Funiculus sociatus GB2-C1: one gene and its partner. The protein of the gene in region 2 interacts with the protein of the main gene of each other region in a pairwise test. Links are inferred from orthologs where the notes say so. Each region holds a gene or a part of one and is shown on either strand. Other genes may lie near its edges.

Evidence for each region. The genes of interacting proteins can lie anywhere in the genome.
Region 1: the proteins of ruvC (region 2) and ruvA interact in binary tests that used the Escherichia coli proteins (3 or more experiments, as listed by UniProt). The link is inferred for Funiculus sociatus GB2-C1 from one-to-one orthologs.

What each region holds. Positions count from the first base shown.
Region 1 is NZ_JAMPKJ010000049.1:34,303-37,411, reverse strand. Bases 258-3,049 are described here. They hold ruvA (Holliday junction branch migration protein RuvA), read right to left. Parts: upstream 2,070-3,049; coding sequence 1,446-2,069; downstream 258-1,445. Other genes in these bases: NDI42_RS20260 (sucrose-phosphate phosphatase), read right to left, coding at 2,219-2,983; NDI42_RS20270 (alpha-amylase family glycosyl hydrolase), read right to left, coding at 258-1,167. In the rest of the region: more of NDI42_RS20270, read right to left, coding at 1-257. UniProt on the Escherichia coli protein: The RuvA-RuvB-RuvC complex processes Holliday junction (HJ) DNA during genetic recombination and DNA repair.
Region 2 is NZ_JAMPKJ010000009.1:85,906-89,073, reverse strand. What follows is about bases 124-2,974. They hold ruvC (crossover junction endodeoxyribonuclease RuvC), read left to right. Parts: upstream 124-1,209; coding sequence 1,210-1,740; downstream 1,741-2,974. Other genes in these bases: NDI42_RS06820 (S1C family serine protease), read left to right, coding at 1,844-2,794; NDI42_RS06830 (gluconeogenesis factor YvcK family protein), read right to left, coding at 124-834. Also shown: more of NDI42_RS06830, read right to left, coding at 1-123.

The DNA.
Region 1 (3,109 bases), on a different replicon or contig from region 2:
GCGCTCGCCTAATTCTGCTAATACATGATTATGGTCATGATTTGTTAAGTAATTGACGACATTGGTGGCACCCATAAAGCCTTGCCGTTTGCAATCAATCACATCTTTGAGGCGTTCTAAATCAAAAGTGTCGCCGCAGATATGTTCGAGAATGCAGTGATAGAAACTATCGTGCCAGCAGCCATCCATCGGACCATCTACATTTGTGATACTGGTAGTTTCCGGAATGTGTTCGGCAACGCTGTAAAACGGTTTCATGCTAGCAGCTTTTTTGGCTTCTTGAACTGCCCAGTGCATAAAGTCGTAGTTAGCGATTTGTCGGGCAGCATCAAAACGAAGCCCATCAATGTGATACTCTTCAATCCAAAAACGTATAGTGTCACCAGCAAATTTGCGGGCTGGGAAGGTGTCCAGATTTTCGTCGTAAAATTCGTAATTAAACTCTGGCCCCCAGTTATTATCTGGGTCACGCGGCGAGTGGTGATACCAATAATCGTGGTCAATTTGTGTAAGCGGACTTTCGGCTTCTGAGTGGTTATAAATCCCGTCCATGATGACGCGGATTCCACGGGCATGACACTCATCAATCAGATGCTTTAAGTCTTCCGTTGTGCCATAGCTGGATTCTGTGGCAAAAAAATAGCGAGGGTTATAGCCCCAGCTATGATCGCCCGGATATTCTTTTACTGGCATCAATTCAATGGCGTTAACTCCCAGGTCGGTGAGGTAATCTAACTTCTCAACAACGTGTTTATATTTGCCTCTGGCGTATTTGTCATCTTCCCCACCGGAAAAATCGCCTACGTGCAGTTCATAAATAACTAATTCTTTATCCGCCGGCAGTGGTTTATCGTCGTGCTGCCAAACGTAGGTATCAACAATTTTTTCACCATCTTTAATGCGTATAACACCGTTTTGGGTAGGGTTATCAATATCTGTCGCGTAGGGGTCAACAACGTCTATCCATTGATCCGGTTCAAAAAACCATGATTTTGATTGGACGCGGAATTTATATTGATAAACTCCATCTTCTAACTCAACTTTGGTACGAAAATAACCATCTTTACCTTTTTCCATTGGGATGTCCTCCCAATTAGAAAAATCACCTATTAAAGCTGCTCCTTTGTTATAGGGGGCAAATAAATTAAATTCAATGGAAGTTGCCATATAAGTGTCTGGAATTTCGGGTAAAAATTGCTTACAACAATATTTTCCACGTCTTCATCTCGCTTGGAAATCAATCTTGAGATAGAAAATGGCTTTATCGGGAATAATAATTAGGGAATAAGAGGTAATAGAAACTAAAGGTGATTTAGGATAGATTTTGGCGATTAATGCTAAATATGGCTAAATAAAGGAGCGATCGCGCCATAAAAAAAAGCCGGACGACTAGAAGTCGCGGCTAAATAAAGAAAGCCAGCTTGCGTAGGCTAGTGGGTTATATGTTACAAACTCAACCACGCGATCGCGTGTCTGATCCAATCTTCTGCATTTTGGCTTTTAGCCAGCAGCGCGTCTTGACTAACAGCAGAAAGTGCTTGCACAACCTCACTGCTGCTATATCCCAAGGCAAGTAGTGTCATCTCCACATCTTCTAAAATTCCTGGTGGAGGCCCAACTCCGGCGCTGGCGGCACCAGCAGATTGTCGCCATTCTGCAAGTTTGGTTTTGAGTTCCAATGCTAGACGTTCTGCGGTTTTGGCACCGATACCGGGAGTTTTGGCTAAGGCGCGAGTGTTGCCATTGACAATTGCTTGCACTAAGTCTTGCAGTCCCAAAGTGTCTAAGAGGGCGATCGCACCTCTGGCACCAATGCCACTCACGCTTAAGAGAGCGCGAAACAAATCCCGTTCCGCTGCCGAGGCAAAGCCATACAGGGTGATTTGGTCTTCCCGAATTTGCTGGTGCGTAAAGACTTGAACGGTTTCTCCTGCTGCTGGTAACTTATTCACCAGGGTCGGCGGGACTTGCAGTTCGTATCCTATTTGATTAACTTCCAGAATTAGAATAATGCGATTGGCGGTGCTTTTCTGGATGCCAGCTACCGTTCCTTTGAGATAAGCGATCATGGGGTTGTATCCCGACGACTAAAGTCGCGGCTTTCGCGTACAAAGTCCGCCTGCGCGGACTTTTAATATTAGCCGATGCCAGTCTGCTCTCGCTACGGCTTGGTTTATGTAGCGCCTGACTTTAGTCAGAAGGGATTTTTGCCAGAATTCTATCCTAAAAAGCCGAAGTTCTTCAGACCTTCTAGAATACCTCCAGCACAATAGGCTTTAGCAAAATAGCGATTTTCAGAAGGATTGGCTTGATGCCACTTCAGCAGTTCTGGCTGAGCATTACCGACAATGATTCCCCGTGTTTCACCTGACTCAAACATAGACAAATCGTTGCCGGAATCACCGCAAACAACGGTTTGAAGCGGAGGGATGCCAAAGCTTTCCCGCAGAAAAGCTGTTGCAGCTCCTTTGTTACCGTAGCGAGGTAGAATGTCTAAGTCTTTGCCGCTGCTGTACACGAGTTTGACATCCAGCCCCCGCTCTTGCAATAAATCTTCAAGCTGGGGGAGAACTTCAACTGCGGCTTCTGGGCTGAGGAAGTAACTAGCTTTGAAAGGGCCTTGTTCTGATTGTGGTTGGGGAACTAGGTCAGAAAAGTGTGCGGTGGTGGCGACGACGCGATCGCGATCCCAATTTTGCGAAAGGCGTTTTATCCAATCGGGATCTGGCTTATCGCTGCCGTTATGATAAATTTCCGTACCCACAGATAAAACCAAAACATCAGGTTCTATTAACTCTCTTTCAGTTGCGAGTTCCTGGTAGAGAACAGGCGATCGCCCCGTGGCATAAACAATTTTAGTTCCGCATTCTTCACGATGCTTACTCAGGTGGCGGTTCAATTCTGCCAGAGCGTCGTCATCACCCACTAAAGTATTGTCTAAATCGGTCACAAATAGAAATGGCTTCACATTCACATCGCTCATGGCTACGGATTTGATTTTTGGATTATTTTCCTATGCAGGCGCTATTAATGGTGCTGTGCGGTAAAAATCGCACTATCCATCTTTGTCAATTAACAATAAAAAAGCCTGGAAGTATTCAAAACACTC
Region 2 (3,168 bases):
CCCATCTTCTAATTCTGCCCAGAGACGAACATCACTCAATGTTGCTGGTAACACCCGTCCCCGCACAGCTAAAACTTGGGAACTAGCAGCGATCGCTCTCTCCAAATCTCCAGTAATATCGCTCATCGCCGTTAAGAACAAGTTACCAAAACTGTGACCTACTAAACCATCCCCAGCCTTAAAGCGGTATTGAAACAGTTCTGTTAATAACTTCTCCTGGTCTGCCAAAGCCGCTATACAGTTGCGAATATCCCCAGGAGGTAGCACCCCAATTTCCCGCCGCAGACGACCGCTAGAGCCGCCATCATCTGCCACAGTGACAATAGCCGTAATATTGGCGCTGTAGTGCTTCAATCCTCTAAGCAAAGTAGAAAGCCCCGTACCGCCGCCAATTGCGACAATTTTTGGACCTCGGTTCAGTTTACGATGAGCTAACAGCACATCAATCAGTTGTTCATCTGATGAGGGCTTCAGCACCGAGGTAATCGCTCCCATAGAGCGAGTTTGCCCCAAAAAAATCAAAAACACCCCGAAAGCGATCGCAATCGGGCCAGACACATAGTTAGGAAGGATGGTGGTAATCGTTTCCAGTAGCTCCCCAATGAACTGAATCAACCAAAAAATCGGTGTCAGCTTCACCCAAATTGCCAAACCCAAAGTGGTTAGCAGCACACCACCCGCACTAATCACCAACCAACGTTTTACCAACAATCCGGGAGCCAACCATTTAAACCAGCTATTGACTCGGTGGGGAGTTCTGGAGTTCAAACCCCACGGGATGTGCGACTCTTGTCTCAGGGTGCGTAAGGCTTGTTTAAAAATAGCGTTTGACATTGCTGATTCCTGGGGAACACGAAGGCAAGATTCGACTTTAACGAGAAAGGGCGCAAAATCACTGAAATAGGAACGCTCCCATAAATCGCTTCTACGAGTTGATTGGACTGGCACACTTGTGTCTAAGTTGCCACTTTTAAAGAGCAACAGGGAGCCTTTGCCCATCAGAATACATTTTTTGCAGCTTCTTGGGATGTGACATACGAAACTAATAAAGTTTGTCTCCAAATTTTTAACTGAGCTTATGATACGCTTGCGACGTTCAGCAGCAAAATCAGGAATTAGAGGGAGCTAATATAAACATTGCATCAGAAGTCAGCTTGAGTCGCCATTTTAGGCGGCAGCTCGCTTGGTTTATCCCGTAAACTTGGCTAAATGGAAAAGCGAATTTTAGGATTAGACCCTGGACTTGCCACATTAGGATTTGGCGTAATTCTCTGCAAACCACCTGACTGCTTAGCTGTGGCGAATCTTCCTGCTGCCAAGCGCCCAGTAAAAACCGCGCCAGAAGTAGCAACATTGCTGGATTTTGGTGTTATCCAAACCTCCGCCAAAACGGAGATGGGAGAACGACTCCGCACAATTTACGACGATTTGCACACTTTGCTGGATCAGTGGGAACCCGATTTGGTGGCGATTGAGAAATTGTTCTTCTATCGGATGGGGAACACAATTTTGGTGGCTCAAGCGCGGGGGATAATGGTGTTAGTGTTGGCCCAGCACGGTATCCCCTATGTTGAATTTACGCCAGCACAGATTAAGCAGGGGCTTACTGGCATGGGTAATGCTGATAAGTCAGAAGTGCAGCAAGCCGTAGCGCGGGAATTAAATTTAGACTATATTCCCAAGCCAGACGATGCCGCAGATGCCCTTGCGGTGGCGCTGACAGCGTGGTATGGGCAGTAGCCGCAATCTACACATCCGTACAAAGGAAACACGCTCAGCCTATTTGCGTCATCAATCTTATGGAGTCATCCCTCTTAAATTCGGCTACTTACCTTTGAGTGTCATGAAACCTGAGCGCTGGTTGTTGTGTGCTGCTTCCCTTTGTTTGCTCAATACGCCTGCCGTGAGCAGTGTTCCCGTTCCCACGATTCTTGCCCAAGCTCAAGGTGAAGAACAAACTAGCATTGATGTTTATCGCACTGTCAGTCCGGCGGTAGTCACTATCAGTACCGGGAGAGGTTCCGGTTCTGGCACTATTGTTAGTCCAGAAGGGCTGGTTTTAACTAACGATCACGTTATTCGCAGCGCCAGAGGTGGTGTGGTGAGCGTCAGTACCACTACAGGCAAGCGCTATACCGGGCAAGTAATTGCTACTGACCGACCGAATGACTTAGCGCTAGTAAGATTGAATACGAGCGATCGCTTCCCCAGTGTCAAGCTGTCCAATCCCGCAAGCATTCAAGTCGGTCAGCGCGTCTTTGCTATTGGCAGCCCCTTTGGATTGTCGGGAACGTTGACAACAGGTATCTTAAGCCGTGTTGGTCGCAATGGCGACTTACAAACGGATGCAGCACTTAATCCGGGCAATTCCGGAGGACCTTTGCTTAACTCACGGGGCGAACTCATCGGTGTCAACAAAGCCATTCTCAGTCCCGGTGGCGGAGGCAATACGGGGATTGGGTTCGCTACCAGTGCTACAGTTGCCAGAAATTTTATTCAACAAAACCGTAACCGAACCGCTCCCCCGATTACTACCGCTCAAAGTCCGTCTGTGCCTTCAACTCGTGGCTTGGGTGTGACTGTAGATACAGGGACACTGGTAGTTTTGGGGGTACAGCCAGGCTCGCCTGCTGCGAATATCGGAATCAGACCCGGAGACAGAATCATTGCTATTAATGGTCGTCGTCTTAGGGGAGTTCAAGACTTGCAAACTTTCTTAGCTCGTCGTCCAGCTTCGGCAATTCTCACGGTGGGACGGAATCGCCGTTTGGCTGATGTCCGGGTGAATTTTTGAAGTTGGGAAAAAATGTGTCTTGAACTACAGGACTTACGCAGTTAATTAGTGAATGGCTGATTCTGTCGTAGGGGCATGGCAATGCCATGCCCCTACAGTGTGTTGACGTGCGTAAGCCCTGAACTACTGTAGGGCGGGCATCTTGCCTGCTCCACACGAGCCTACCCAATAACTTCACTTCCCGCACACCGCTTGACAATATTCCCCTTTTTCATGTATTTAACACTAATTTTTCTGTATGCTATTTGACTAAGAAGCTTCCGCGAACTTAACTATCCTATTGCTTAGTGATGTAGGGACGGGTTGATAGAAATGCGCCAGCTAATCAGTCAACCATTATGAAAAACAAGTCTCGACTGCGGGGATGCTTTTCG